Regions from separate parts of the Hominiventricola aquisgranensis genome, predicted to be linked through region 4. Evidence: riboswitches for the same ligand, from Rfam matches in the RefSeq annotation. Region 4 holds a riboswitch; each other region holds the start of a gene.
What was found. A riboswitch is a leader RNA that binds a small molecule or an ion and turns the genes downstream of it on or off. The one in region 4 is predicted to bind cobalamin.

Region 1 (3,878 bases), on a different contig from region 4:
GCTGAACCATCCAAGGATGATAACACCGACGGCTCCTGCGGATGCACCGGAGGAGATTCCTAGTACATAGGGGTCAGCCAGTGGATTTTTGGTGAGGGCCTGCATGAGAACACCGCACAGTGAAAGACCTGCGCCCACGATAAATGCCATGAGTACCCGGGGAAAACGGATGTTCCAGATGATATTTTCGGTCTTTCCTTCCCAGGCAATCTGGAAGATGTCTTTCCCGGACATTTTATTGACCAGGATCTTACCGATATCGGAAGCTGACACATTGACAGCACCTATGGTGGTAGAGATGGTTACTGCGATCACAATCAGTGTCATCACCAGTGCCAGCGTCAGCCAGAAACGGCCTTTTCCTGAGTTTCCTGTTCCTTTCATATATTCCTCCTACTGCAATAAAGAAGGGGAGCTTTTACACTCCCCTGTCAGTTTTCCAGATGTTCTTAGAATTTGTCCGGATATAACTGCTCTGCGATTGCTTTTACAGCGACTGCACTTCCGGCACTTCCCTGCATATCACTGCAGCATACGGAGAAGATTTTGCCTTCTTTGACAGCGCGCAGATTCTTGGTGAACTCGTTGGTCTCCAGGAATTCCTTTTTATCTGCCACATCACCTCCGGTGTACTCGAGAATCAGAATTACATCCGGATCACGCTCCACAACCTCTTCCCAAGACGGAGTTGCCCAGCCAGCCTCGATATCATCGAAGATGGAGATTCCGCCAGCCAGTTTGATAATGTCGCCCGGCATACCCTGGCATGCGGTAAACGGAGCATCTTCACCAGAGTCATAAGCGAATACAGTGACCGGATTTTCATAAGCTTCATCACCCAAAGTGTCTTTTACTTTCTGCAGAGTATCTTTCATAGTCTGTACTTTTTCAGCAGCTACATCCTGTACCTGGAAAATAGCACCAAGGGTCTCATAATCTTTGTACAGATCCTCAAAGGTTGCTTTGTCGGAGCACACATATGGGAAATAAGTTGCGATACCGTTCTGGTCGCAGAATTCTTTACTGAAGTTTTTGTCTGAAAATACAGAGTCCCAGCCAATCAGAAAATCACATCCGGTTGACAGCAGCTCTTCCTTGGACATATTGGAAAGACCTTTACCCGGTTCCAGAAGCTGTGGAACTTTGTCGCGTGCCGGATACTGGGATACAGTACTCCAGCAGCTTCCTTTTGTGTAGCCAGCCATCTGGTCCTCCAGTCCCAGATCAAAGAAGAAGTCAGCCATCTGATCACCGGAAGCAACGACTTCGGATGGTTTCTTAGTGAAAGTGTATTCAACATTTTCGCCAAGACCGGAACGCTCCAGATTCAGAGTAATGGTGACCGGCTCATAGTCGCTGTCTGCATCGGCAGTTTCAGAAGCCTCAGATGCATCTGTACTCTCCGTTTCGTTGGTAGTCTCTTCTGTTGTTTTGTCAGTAGTGGCTGTGGTATCAGCGGATGTGGAACCACACCCGGCCAGCATACCTGCTGCAAGACAGGTAGTTAACAATACGCTTACTGTTCTCTTTTTCATAAGATTTCCTCCATTAATATGTAGTTTGTAATCAGCCCATAAAAAAAGCATCATCTGAACTCTATGGATCAGATGATGCACCCGTTTTCGGCATCTGGACGCACTGCGCCCTATATCTTTCGCAAGTGTCATGGACCGTGACAGCAAAAGAAAAATAAGCAGGTCTTCTGGCTTGCGCGGGTTTTGTCTGTTTTCTCTCTTCCCATCCATGTTTTGAGAAAAGACAGTGAAAGAAAACAACCCTGTATCGTGCGCTTACAGCGGCGGCACCGCATGGGACTCACACCCATTTCCCTTTTCACCGACTCAATCGAAGATTAGTCGACACTTATTCTGTTAAATATATAACATAGTCATATTTGAGTGTCAAGAGTGTATTGATTATAAATGATAATTCATCATTGAAAAATCTCTTTCTTGTGATATACTGGAAAAGTTGTGTTTGACAACCGAGGATATCCAACTAGAAAGGATTTTTAACTGATGAGTTCTTTGAAACCAATGTTACTAACATGTATGAAAACGTATAGCCGGGAACAGTTTGTCAAAGATGTGACGGCTGGAATTATTGTGGCGATCATTGCCCTTCCGTTGTCCATTGCGCTGGCACTGGCATCAGGCGTCGGTCCGGAGGCAGGTATTTTCACCGCAATTGTTGCGGGATTTGTGATCTCTGCACTTGGTGGCAGCAGCGTACAGATTGCAGGACCGACAGCTGCATTTGCGACGATCGTAGCTGGTATTGTGGCGAAAAATGGTCTGGATGGACTGGTGATCGCGACGATCCTGGCAGGAATCTTTCTGATTCTGATGGGACTGTGCCATTTTGGTACACTGATCCGTTTTATTCCGTACACCATCACCACCGGATTTACAGCTGGAATTGCTGTGACCATCGTGATCGGTCAGCTCAAAGATTTCTTTGGCGTGACTTATCCGGACGGAGTAAAACCCATTGAGACCATGGAAAAGCTTCACGCTTTTGTTGAAAATTGTGGCACTGTCAATCTGTCTGCAGTGATCGTTGGCGTGGTAAGTCTTGCAATCCTGATTATTTCTCCTTATATTTTCAAAAAGATTCCGGGTTCTCTGCTGGCTGTGGTCGCAGGAATCCTGATGGTAAAATTCCTTCCGTTGAAGGCTTCTACCATCGGAGATCTGTATTCTATCAGCAATGCACTGCCAGGTTTCCACCTTCCGGCACTGAGCCTTGCAGCTGTGGAGGATGCAATTCCAAATGCATTTACCATTGCTGTGCTGGCAGCTATTGAGTCTCTGCTGTCCTGCGTGGTTGCAGACGGTATGATCAACGGGAAACATCGTTCAGACATGGAACTGGTAGCTCAGGGAGCAGGAAATATTGCCTCCGCCCTGTTCGGCGGAATCCCGGCCACAGGAGCCATCGCACGTACAGCAGCCAACATTAAAAATGGTGGACGTACTCCCATAGCTGGAATGGTGCATTCTATCACATTGGTACTGGTACTGGTAGTTCTGATGCCTTATGCGGGAATGATCCCCATGCCGACCATCGCTGCGATCCTGTTCGTGGTTGCTTACAATATGTGTCAGTGGAGACCGTTCACTCATCTGATCCAGACCGCACCGAAGAGTGATATTCTGGTGCTGCTGGTAACCTTCTTCCTGACCGTTGTATTTGATCTGGTAGTTGCTATTGAGATCGGTATGCTGTTGACCTGTCTGCTGTTCATGAAGCGCATGAGCGATGAGACGCACGTGGACAGCTGGACTTACGTGGACGATGATTCAGATGCAGTTAATGATCATATGCAGAAACTTGCGAAAGAGATCCGCGTCTATGAGATTACCGGACCGTTGTTCTTTGGAGCAGCCAATGCGATTGAACACATTGTAGTGAAAGATTTTACCAAATGTCTGGTGCTTCGTATGAGAAGTGTTCCTGCACTTGACAGTACTGCTATGAATGCTCTTCAGAATCTGGTGAAATATTGTGAAGCGAAAGGCATCACACCAATCTTTTCTCATGTGAATGAGCAGCCGATGCATGTGATGGAGAAGGCCGGATTTGTGGAGCTGGTTGGAAAAGACAATTTCTGCGCCAATATCTCAGATGCTCTGAAGCATGCGGAAGAATTGATCAAATAAAAGAAAATGTAAATATTTTTGAAAATATGACATAGAACTTAAAAATATTTATATAAAAAGCTGAAAATAAAAAATCATTCAGAAATATCTGAAAAACTTGCATTTCTTAAAGTCTGGATATATAATCATTGCAACAAATGAGTGAAATGCAAGCGTAACAAAGATGTTACTTGGCCTGGGGGCCGGGCAGCATCTTTTTTTGTTATAACGATGAGG
Region 2 (3,878 bases), on a different contig from region 4:
TCTTGCCGTTCTCTACTGTCAGGACACCTTTTCCATCGTTTGCTTCATTTACATGAAACATTCCGCTGTCAGTGTCAAACTCTGCAGTGTAGACACCATCTTCCAGCGGTGCTGCAGTCTCTTCTGCTTCCTCAGTTGTCGCTTCTGCTTCTTCTGTGTCAGCTTCCTTAGTCTCCTCTGCAACATCAGCCTTCGTAGTATCTGCTTCAGCAGTCTCTTCTGTCTCCTGTGCAGGCGCCTCGGTCTGTGCGTCTTTGCTTCCACATCCTGTCATGATGGCACAGCTCAATGCTGCCACCCCCAGCAATGTAACGATCTTTCTTTTCATGTTCTGTCTCTTCCTTTACTTTCCGATGACAGCTGCGGTGTGTGCTACATAGAGATCCTGAACAGCCGGGATCTCACCAAGACCAGCGATCTGAGTATCTACGCTGTCAAAGCTTCCAGAAGCCTTGAACTGGCTTAACCAGGAATCAGCATCCTCACCTGCCATGTCGTTATTTGCATGATCTCCAGCCACTACCATCAGCGGACGAAGAACAACTTTCTTGTAACCTGCATCAGCAACTGCTTTGATCACGTTCTCACATGCAGTCTCTTCCGGCTCGCCCTCTACGGTTCCGATGAATACGTTCTTGTATCCAAGCTCGTCCATCTGTGCCTGCATCTGGCTGTAGGAAACTTTTGCGGTATGGGAAGTACCATGTCCCATGAATACAAATGCGGTTCCGTCCTCTGCTGCAGCATCTGTACTGTCATATCCAGCAGTCTTAACTGCCTCAGCGGTGATTGCTTCTGCAACTGCCTTCTTATCCTCATTTACAGCAGAAGCGTCTGCTCCAACCTCACCAAGCAGCGGCTCAGCGATCTTAACAGACTCAAATTTATCCTCGTAGTTTGCAACTGCCTCACAAAGCTCATCGTACTCAGCACCATGCATCAGATGGGTCGGCTGTACAACCAGGTTCTTAACACCATTATCTACAGCTCTCTCAAGTGCCTGATCCATGTTGTCAATGTGCTCATCATCACGAGCCTGGATATGGTTGATAATGATCTGTGCGGTAAATGCACGTCTTACAGACCAGTCCGGATTAGCCTCTGCAAGAGCATCCTCGATGCCTTTGATATCAGCTACACGGCTGTCGTTGAAAGAAGTACCAAAGCTTACTACCAGAAGCTCGTTCTCTCCGATCTCATCCTGGTTACGCGGATCATCCTTGGAAGCATCTCCGGTGTCGCGTCCGAAGTAATCCGGATCAGCTTCTTCACCTTCAACCAGCTCTTTCTGAGCATCAGTCAGAGCATCCCATGCCTCTTTTGCTGCTTTACAATCCTCATCGGTAGTCTCAGTTCTTTCCTGAACGTAGATCTTATCGATCAGAGCTGCAACCTCGTCTGCTGCTGCCTGGTCAGCATCTGCATCTTCTGCTGCATCCTCAGCCGGAGCTTCTGTTGTCTCCTCAGTGGTCTCTTCGGTAGTCTCTGCCGGAGCTTCTGTTGTTGTCTTACTTCCGCAGCCTGCAACTAATGTTGCGGTCATAGCTGCTGCACAAAGAACTGCTACAACTTTCTTCTTCATGTTTTTTCTCTCCCTTAAAGAAATATTTTGCAATGATACTGAAGCCGCTAAATAAAAGGGATGCGAAAAAGACAAAAACCAACATGCGTGCGCAGTCGGTTTATCGAAATCTATCTTTCGGTACAACCAAACCTCGTGATCTGGAATATGTATTTCCCGTACCACAGCTGGCAGGTCTCCTGACTCGCAGTTCCACATAGTCTGTCTGCCTTCCCAAGTCTCCTCAGTGGCATCATCGACAACTACTCGCTGCATACAGTGACGAGATCGCACAGGCCTCTCACCTGTTTCCCTATTCTCCGCAAAATGCGGCACCAACTGTTTCTTATTTAGTTTTCAGAACTCATTACGTGTGTAAGTATAACACTGTCTGCTCCATAGGGCAAGTGTTAAAAGAAATATTATGAAACTTTCCAGGGAGCATTTACCCTTTTCTGCTGCCTTGCAATGTGCTTTGATCTTTGATATAGTTAGGAATCATATTTTACCGTGAGGAGCACCCATGTTATTACAGATTCAGGACGGCACGCTCAGCATTGGAGCACAGACTGTCCTTGCACATTTTGATTTTGAGATCCGTGGAAATGAGAAGATTGCCATCGTGGGCAGAAATGGCTGTGGAAAGACAACACTCCTTCGACTTCTGGCGGGAGAACTCTCCCTTGACCGTGATGATCATTCCAAGGCACAGGGAATCCTTACTTCTCGATCCCTGACCACCGGCCTGCTCTGTCAGCAGGCTTTTTCTGACACCACCATTACCGTGGAGGAAGAACTTCTCAAATCCTGTCCATGTCCTGACAAATGGGATCGGGAACGTTTCACCTGGGAACAGGAATATGACCGTCTCTTCACTGGTTTCGGATTTTCCAAAGAAGATAAAAGGAAAAGGCTGTCGCAGTTCTCTGGCGGCGAGCAGACGAAGATTGCCCTGATCCGTCTTCTTCTTGCCCATCCTGATATTCTGCTGCTGGATGAACCTACCAACCATCTGGACATGGAAACAACCGAATGGTTAGAAGAGTATCTGCGTCAATATGCCGGTGCCGTGGTCATGGTCTCTCATGACCGGTTCTTTCTGGACCGGACGGCTGATACGGTCTGTGAATTCCGGCAGCAGAAACTGATCCGCTATGCCGGCAACTATACTTCTTATAAAGAACAAAAATCCAGAGACCTGGCAATTCAGGAACGGTCTTACCGTCACCAGCAGGAAGAGATCGAACGGCTGGAGGAACTGATCGAACGATTCAAGAACAAGCCTAAAAAAGCGGCATTTGCCAGATCCAGAAAAAAGATCCTGGAGCGAATGCCAAAGATAGAAAAACCTCCAGTGGAAGATTATCACATATTCACCGGCGCACTGGAACCATCCGTGCGCAGTGCCAAGTGGGTATTGGAGGCAGAACATTTACAGATTGGTTATGACAAGACACTGCTGGAACTGTCTCTTCGGATCCGCCGAGGTCAGAAGCTCGGTATCATCGGTCCCAACGGAGCCGGAAAATCCACGTTTCTGAAGACCGCAGCAGGACTGATCCCACCTGTCAAGGGAACTCTGACCCTTGGCCAACAGGTGCTGATGGGCTATTTTGACCAGCAGACCGCAGCTCTGCAGTCAGATCTGACCGTGGTGGAACATTTTCATGAACAGTTCCCGTCCCTGACAGACAAGGAAGTACGCCAGACTCTTGGCGCCTTCTTATTCACAGGGAAGGATACAGCGAAGAAGGTCTCTTCCTTGTCCGGCGGTGAAAAATCCCGTCTGGTCCTGGCAGAGCTCTTCAAAAGCTGTCCCAACTTCTTTGTGCTGGATGAGCCCACCAACCACATGGACATTCCTGCCAAAGAGACGCTGGAGTCTGCATTTCGTGCTTACACAGGCACCTTATTGTTCGTCTCCCATGACCGGTATTTTATCCGTCAGGTGGCAGAATCCCTGCTGATCTTTGATGACCAGTCCGTATTCTATTATCCGTTTGGATATGAACATTATCTGGCTCATCGAAACCAGGGTTCAGGCGAAGAGCTGGCAGCCAGTCTCCGGGCAGAAGAACAGGCATTGTTAAGCGGACTTCAAAGTGTCCCCATGCCGGAGCGCCATCGCCTCAGAGAGTACAGTACTGAGCAGTCATACGAAGACTGGCAGCTCAGACTTCTGACAGAACCCATGGAGCAGACCCGTATGGAACTGGAGCAGTTCTGGAATGCCAGAGATGAGATCCAAGAATGGACAGATCCCGCTTATGCTGAAGATTGCCTCCTCAAAGAGACAACCCTTACCGATGCTTATACA
Region 3 (3,878 bases), on a different contig from region 4:
TTGCATTTATCATGGACCGTATCTTCCGTAAATTCGGTCTGTCCGGTAAATCCTTCATTCCGATGCTGATCGGTACAGGATGCGGCGTTCCTGGTGTTATGGCTTCCAGAACTATCGAGAACGAGCGTGACCGTCGTATGACCATCATGACGACAACATTTATTCCTTGTGGAGCTAAGCTTCCGATCATCGCTCTGTTCGCAGGTGCTATCTTTGGCGGTGCTCCGTGGGTTGCACCAAGTGCATATTTTGTTGGTATCGCAGCAATTATCTGCTCCGGTATCATCCTGAAGAAAACCAAGATGTTTGCTGGTGATCCGGCTCCGTTCGTTATGGAGCTTCCGGCTTATCATATGCCGACAGTTCTCAATGTATTGAGAAGTATGTGGGAGCGTGGATGGTCCTTTATTAAGAAAGCTGGTACGGTTATTCTTTTATCCACCATCTTTATCTGGTATACTTCTACTTATGGATTTGAGAACGGCACTTACTGTGCAGTAGAAGATTTTGCAGACAGCTTCCTTGGAACAATTGGTAATGCGATCTCCTGGATCTTCATTCCGCAGGGATTCGGCAATGCAAAAGCTACTGTAGCAGCAATTACCGGTCTGGTAGCAAAAGAGAACGTAGTAGGTACCTTCGGCGTTCTGTATGGATTAGAGGAAGTTGCTGAGGATGGTGCAGAGTTCTGGGGCAGTATTGCCAAGGATTATACCGCAGTTGCAGCATATGCATATCTGGTATTTAACTTGCTGTGTGCACCATGCTTCGCAGCAATCGGAGCTATCAAGAGAGAGATGAACAATGCAAAATGGACCTGGTTTGCAATTGGATATCAGTGTCTGCTTGCTTACTGCGTATCTCTGGTGATCAATCAGGTTGGAAGTGCTATCTTCTATGGTGTATATACTCCATGGCTGATCGTTGCAATTGTACTGATCGTACTGTTCATCTGGCTGTTGGTTCGTCCGTATAAAGAAGCAACAACTCTGAATGTAAAAGTAAAGGCAAGGGCATAAAAAATGGGAACACTGGTTGTAGGACTTGTTGTACTGGCAATAGTTGTAGCAGCTGCACGCAGTATCTGGAAAGATAAGAAAAATGGAAAGAGCTGTGGAAGCTGCGGAGGAGGATGCGGAGGATGCTCCAAGTGCAAGACGAAAAACTGATTCGGACTACACGTGAAAAGGATATGATCCTGGAGAAATTTCGGAACCGTGGCATGCGGATCACGAAGCAGCGCAGGCTGATTCTTGACATTGTATTTGAACAGGACTGCACCAGCTGCAAAGAAATTTATTATCAGGCTTCTAAACGTGATAAGAATATTGGAATTGCAACGGTATACCGGATGGTAAATGCTCTGACAGAGCTTGGCGTATTTCAGACGAATGTTCCATATCGTCTGACCGGGAGATCTGCGCAGGATCCGATCAATGGCTGCCGTGTGATTCTGAAAAATCATCATGAAGTAGATTTTGATGCTGAGGAATGGAACCGGATACTGACTTATGCATTGCGCCAGAAGGGCTATCATAATGTACAGGACATAGACCAGGTGATTCTGAAATAAATAATGCGCAAAGAGAGACTATGGGTGATCCATAGTCTCTTTTTTACACAAAGACAGGAAAAAAAGGTGGACAATCCGGAGAAACTTCTATATAGTTGAAATAAAGAAAACGACGGAATTCATGATAGATTCCGGGTACTGCAAGTTCCGAAAGGATTTATAGAGAAACCGGTGTGAATCCGGTGCGGTCCCGCCACTGTGACAGGGAGCCGTTATAGATGATCCACTGGACCGGAGAGGTCTGGGAAGGACTGTAATGGTTGTGAACTGGAGTCAGGAGAACTGCTTGCAGGGAATAAGTGCTTCTTACGGCAGATAAGAACTCTTACATAGACATATCAATAAACGAGAGCAGCCATCCTGCATCTCGTCTTTGTCCGTGTATAGAAAAGAGATCAGACCTGCGCGTATGCGCAGGTTTTTATTGTATAACGTGGAGAACGGGGGAAAAATATGGATATTAAGCAGCTTCAGTATCTGGTTGTCAGCATTGACAATGGAAGTTTCAAGAAGGCGTCAGAGCTCTTATATACAACGCAGCCGCATATCAGCAAAACGATCAAATCTCTGGAGGTAGAGCTTGGCATGCAGCTTCTCAAGCGAAACGCAAGAGGTGTGGAAGCTACAGAAGAGGGACGCAAGGTATACGAATATGCCTGCAGGATCCTGGTAGATTCCGGCAAGATCCAGCATGTGCGGGAAGAAAAGGATATCCGGATGCTGAAGATTGCAGTGACACCGGATGATGAGCTGAATCATCTGTTTCGGACATTTTATGCACAGGAAGTAAAAGAAGGACTTCATGTGGAATATATGGAGCGTAATGCAGAAGAACTCCTGCGCATGGTCCATCACCATCGAGTGGACATCGGATTCCTTCTGGTGGATCAGAATCAGAAGACGGCACTTCTGCAGATGCTGGCGCACAAGCGGCTGGAATTTACGGAGATCGGGAAACGTTCGCCTGTATTACTGGCAGGACCGGAGAGCCCGTTATATGGGGCAGAGTCGGTGAGCAACAAAGAACTGCGGGAGATCAAACTGATTCAGATGGATGCAGACCAGGATATGTTTTCGATTCAACTGGTGCATGGGAAGGAAGACTATCAGTATCACAGAACTCATGGAAAGACATTGATGACTAATAGCAGGGATGTGCTGCTTGAGTTAGTCAGCAAAACTGATCTGTGCAGCATTTCTGTCTGTGGAGACAGCCGGCAGGAGACGGACAGACGAATCCGGCAGATTCCTATCAAAGGAGAGAAGGATCGGATCGTACTTGGATATGTGAAGCGAAAAAGGGATGAATTAACAGCAGAAGCAGAGAAATTTCTTGCATATATCTGTGAAAATCTGGGAAACTAAATCATGGCAGCTATGTAGTTGATAAAATCTATCAGCTGCATGGTTGCTTTTTTTAATGGAATCTGATACTATAAGTTAGCGGCAACTAATTAGAATAAACTAACCAAAGGGATCGGAGGAAGAGATGATAGAGACAATGATTGGAAACAGTATTGCGAATCAGTGTTCGCCGGTTCTTATGGATGTGAAGCCATCCAATCTTCTGATTCTTACAAGAGAGGAAGAAGAGCGGTTTCTGGAGATGGAAGACATTCCTGGAATATGGGGGATCTGTCTCCATCGGGGAGAACAGAAAAGTATCTGGCTTCTGTACCGGAAGGACAGACTGGAAGCATTGCTTCTCTGGCCGGGGACAGCAGAATTTCTGAAATCCTATGGGTATCAGACAGAAGAGAGTACACTTGACCAGATGCTTGCAAGGCTGGCGGAACGGTTTACGGAATACAAAGAAGGAAGAGCTGAATTTCCTCATGAGATGGGTGCATTTCTTGGATATCCGTTAAGTGATGTGAAAGGATTCATTGAGCATGAAGGAAAAGATTTCCTCTGCTCTGGCTACTGGAAGGTATACAGTGATGAGACAGGAGCCAAAAAGACATTTCAGCTCTATCAGGCAGTTCGGAACATGGTACTGCAGATGCTGAGCGCAGGCAGCAGTCTGTGTGAGATCAGTTGCCAGGCATATTAAAGACAGGAGGATTCTTAAAATGGGACAGATCGTAATTGTTTATTACAGCGAGACAGGTAATACTGAGGCAATGGCAAACATGGTAGCAAAAGGAGTAGAGGCAGCAGGTGCCACTGCAAAGGTTGTTCCGGTTGACGGTTTCAACGCAGAGGAGCTCAAAGGTGAGAGCGCATTTGCACTTGGTTGTCCGGCAATGGGTGACGAAGTGCTGGAAGAGGGCACCATGGAACCATTTGTTGCTGAAGTAGAGAA
Region 4 (3,878 bases):
AGAATGGCAAGAATTCCAAAAAAGGTAAACTGCTTATGTTCTTTGAGAAATTTTAACGTCTTTTTCATCTTCTTACCTCTTCAAACGCATACGCGGATCAATGTATACATAGGATGCATCTACGATCAGGTTAATGACCATGTAGATCAATGCCATCCACAGTACATAACCCTGGATCAGGTTATAGTCGCTGGATGTAATGGCTGTCACGGCCAGGTTGCCAAGTCCAGGATAAGAGAAAATAACCTCTACCACACTGGTACCTCCAAGAAGGCTACCGACGGAGAGACCTAACATGGTGATCAAAGGAAGCAGTGCATTGGGGAATACATTTTTCCAGATAATGGTGGACCGTTTCACGCCTCTGGCTTCTGCTCCGATCACATAATCCTGGCTTAACTCTTCCAGGACCGCAGTACGCACCTGTCGGGTGTATTTGGAAGCCATTGCAATTGCAAGGGTAAGTGCTGGAAGGAACAGGCTCTTAAAATCGCCTCCTGATGCGATAACCGGGAATATCTGAATCTTAACACACAAGAGCAGCATCAGAAGCAGGCCTACCCAGAAGTTCGGCATGGCACATCCCACAAAGGTAAGTGCTCTGCAAATATAATCAGCAATTCCATCTTTATGTAATGCAGATACAACGCCAAGCGGTACCGCCATGATCAGCATCAGGATCAATGACATGAGTGTCAGTTTCAGAGTCGGAAGGACACGAGCTGCCAGAAGCTCTACAACCGGCTTGTTCAGACTGTAGGATTTTCCAAAATTACCATGAAGACAGTTAAACAGCCAGCGGAAATATTGGGTGAAAAAAGGATCGTTCAGACCCATCTCGTCTCTGGTCTGCTGTACCAGTTCTTCCGTTGGCATGACACCGGTAGCGGAGAACATGTTACGGACCGGATCACCGGGAGACAGATACGTAAGTAAAAATGTTACAAAACTGATACCGACCAGCACAATCACAATCTGCATGATTCGTCGAAGAATCTGTTTCTTATTCAAAATGCTTGCTCCTTTCTTTCGCAATGGGACATACGCATAAAATCTCATGCGCGGAAATACCCCCACCCTGACCGCCGGTAAGGGCGCGGATGGGGGTAATCATTGTCTGTTTACTGAGCCGGGGTGATCTCGGTGGTCAGCCAGTAGTAATCTGCCGTATGGATATGTGCATTTCCTACATTCTTGGAATAGATCATAGATGAGTTGTAATAACCGTCGATCAGAACAGCTGCATCATCTACCAGGATCTGCTGCATCTGGAAGATCAGATCTGCACGCTTGTCCTCGTCCATCTCGCTCTTCAGCTGCTCAAACAGCTCATCATACTCCGGATTGGAATATCCGCAGTAAGTAGTATCAGTTGCCCAGTTTGCCATGTAAGCATACGGGTCACCGGTACCTACAGTGATCCAGTTATTGTTATTGAAATCATAATCTCCGGCAGCAAGTTTGCTCCACTGGTCATCAGAGCTGCCGTAGTCTGCGGTGCAACCAATACCGATCTCTGCCAGATACTGAATATGTGCATTGGAGAAATCGTTCAGCAGACGGTTCTCATAGGAAACGTAATGCAGATTGATGTTCTGTCCGTCGATCTCACGGATTCCATCCCCGTCAGTGTCTACGATACCAGCATCATCAAGGAGCTTTTTCGCGCCTTCCGGATCATAAGTATACGGATTGTTCAGTTTGTCATATCCGTAGCTTAATGTAGACGGCAGTACGGAGAATCCCGGAGTATACAGTCCTCCGATAGTTTTGGAATTGCAGATGGTATCATAATCAATTCCCATGAGGATTGCCTGACGCAGGGTTTTGTTGCCCAGAATACCGTCAAAGTTCATCCAGCTGAATCCACAACGCACACCAGAAGCGATATCTACGGTGAAATCTGGATTATCCTTGAAATCCTGAATATCAGATACGTTAGTAATATTCTCTACCAGGTCTACCTGACCACTCTGCAGTGCCATGGTCTTTGCAGAAGCATCACCCATATACATCAGTTTTACTTCGTCATACGGAACTTCCTCACGGTAGTTCGGGTTTGCAACCAAGTCATATCCTACACCAACACCGTTGAATTTATCGATCATGTACGGGCCGGTTCCGATGATGCCGTTATCAAAGTTCTCGATATCAGCCACATCGATGATCGCCATGGTCGGATGAGCCAGCTGTCCCGGAAGGTTTGCATACGGCTGGGTGGTCTGGATCGCCAGAGTATTGGCATCGTCATCAGCAGTAATGGTTGCCTCAAACTCCAGATATTTCTGTGGTTTTGCAGAACCGCTCGGTCCCATTTCTTTCAGATATTCAAAACACTCTTTTACCTTAGTTGGAGTCAGATCGCATCCATCTGAGAATTTGATTCCATCTTTCAGAGTGATAACCCACTCCGTATGCTCATCATTTACCGTATAGCTGTCTGCGAGCCACGGCTCTACTTCCATGCTGTCGTTGAATTTAAACAGACCCTCGGAAATACCATAACGCATAGCATTCCATCCGCCGTTCTCATCGGTCACACTGTTTACAATACCATCGGTGTACATCTGACATCCGAAAGTCAGTACTTTTTTTCCACTGTTATCTGCTGATGCAGAGCTGTCGCTTCCTTTTGCACCGCAGCCGGTCAGCAAAAGAATTGCTGCCAGGGTCAAACTGATACATTTCTTATTCTTCATATTTTGTCCTTTCTCGTCCATTCTTCTGTCAGCGCATTGAGATCCATCAGAGCAAAACACTTGTCCTCCCATCATAAAACACACAAGAAAAGCCGGATCTACATCCGACTTTCTCCCACTCTGAATAAGCGCATATTATGCGCACTAATCCTCTGTTAAGTAAGATTTCCCTGTCTTCCGCAAGAACTCTCTCTGATCAAAATAAGCAGGTCTCCTGACTTAAGCATCAAACATCCACAGCGCCTTCCCAAGATCTTCTCAGTGGCATATTCCTGTGGACTAGCTATCACAGTGACGGAATCGTTCCGGACTTTCACCGGATTCCCTTTTCATCGAAGCTTCCTTCGAACTTATTTTTATGGCTTAATTGCCAACCATATGAACATTATGTATTATTTTCTCATCTATTACATTTTTTGTCAATACAGAAGCATTCCTTGATAGATATATTTGTATTCCTTTTTGTTATATCTATTCTTGCAACCGCTGCTTCACATAGGAAAGATAGTGTTCTGCCCACCCTCCTGGCTGTTCCCCTTGTCGTGTCACACATCCAAAGAGAATCGGTTGTTCCTCTCCGTACAAAGAATATCCCGGATATCCCTGGGATTCCTTTTCCCTGCTTAGATAACCTCCACTGACATTTCCAAGGTCGGTCTTTTGCAGCAGTTCGTTCATCACATAATCGCTGTTGGTGATCACAGAGATCTTCATATCTGATACCGGACTTTCTTCCGTATTGCCCATCAGATTACGTCCCAGCGTATATTCATCTTCATAACACTGCACCAGACGCACCTGGTTTTTCGGAATCTCTTCGATACTCTTCCTTCCAGCCAGCGGATGCTCTTTCCCAAAATAGAGATATGCCTTCGTCCGCTTCAGTTCCTGAAATTCCAGCTTTCCACACTCCAGTCGATATTGGAAGGACGGCATCTGTTCTTCCGATACATACACAAATCCAATGTCATCTTTGCCAGACTGACACCGATCCAATATTTCTTCTATACCCGCTGTCATCACATGATAGCACACATCTTCCTGACTGTGTTCCTGATAAAATGCGGCAAAGCACGCTGCCATCCAGGAACTTGGATTCCAGGATGCCAGCAGTTCTTCTCCTTTGTCCATTCTTGCAAAAGAAACCAGCTGCTCCACCTGTTCCACAGCTTTGCTGGC

Region 1: it holds a riboswitch for cobalamin, as region 4 does, so the genes downstream of both, WMO62_RS14545 (ABC transporter substrate-binding protein) here and WMO62_RS01640 (ABC transporter substrate-binding protein) in region 4, are expected to answer to the same signal.
Region 2: it holds a riboswitch for cobalamin, as region 4 does, so the genes downstream of both, WMO62_RS12875 (sirohydrochlorin cobaltochelatase) here and WMO62_RS01640 (ABC transporter substrate-binding protein) in region 4, are expected to answer to the same signal.
Region 3: it holds a riboswitch for cobalamin, as region 4 does, so the genes downstream of both, WMO62_RS08380 (LysR family transcriptional regulator) here and WMO62_RS01640 (ABC transporter substrate-binding protein) in region 4, are expected to answer to the same signal.

Annotation. Positions count from the first base shown of each region.
Region 1 covers NZ_JBBMFC010000039.1:1,926-5,803, forward strand. Annotated here, with positions in the region: gene WMO62_RS14540 (iron chelate uptake ABC transporter family permease subunit) at 1-384, opposite strand, end outside; gene WMO62_RS14545 (ABC transporter substrate-binding protein) at 450-1,535, opposite strand; cobalamin riboswitch at 1,676-1,882, opposite strand; gene WMO62_RS14550 (SulP family inorganic anion transporter) at 2,019-3,662, shown strand.
Region 2 covers NZ_JBBMFC010000025.1:33,786-37,663, reverse strand. Annotated here, with positions in the region: gene WMO62_RS12880 (hypothetical protein) at 1-328, opposite strand, end outside; gene WMO62_RS12875 (sirohydrochlorin cobaltochelatase) at 344-1,582, opposite strand; cobalamin riboswitch at 1,735-1,916, opposite strand; gene WMO62_RS12870 (ABC-F family ATP-binding cassette domain-containing protein) at 2,085-3,878, shown strand, end outside.
Region 3 covers NZ_JBBMFC010000013.1:1,931-5,808, forward strand. Annotated here, with positions in the region: gene feoB (ferrous iron transport protein B) at 1-1,019, shown strand, start outside; gene WMO62_RS08370 (FeoB-associated Cys-rich membrane protein) at 1,023-1,169, shown strand; gene WMO62_RS08375 (Fur family transcriptional regulator) at 1,142-1,573, shown strand; cobalamin riboswitch at 1,699-1,877, shown strand; gene WMO62_RS08380 (LysR family transcriptional regulator) at 2,027-2,938, shown strand; gene WMO62_RS08385 (DUF3793 family protein) at 3,063-3,626, shown strand; gene WMO62_RS08390 (flavodoxin) at 3,646-3,878, shown strand, end outside.
Region 4 covers NZ_JBBMFC010000002.1:125,232-129,109, reverse strand. Annotated here, with positions in the region: gene nikC (nickel transporter permease) at 1-68, opposite strand, end outside; gene nikB (nickel ABC transporter permease) at 73-1,011, opposite strand; gene WMO62_RS01640 (ABC transporter substrate-binding protein) at 1,122-2,699, opposite strand; cobalamin riboswitch at 2,887-3,068, opposite strand; gene WMO62_RS01635 (LysR family transcriptional regulator) at 3,171-3,878, opposite strand, start outside.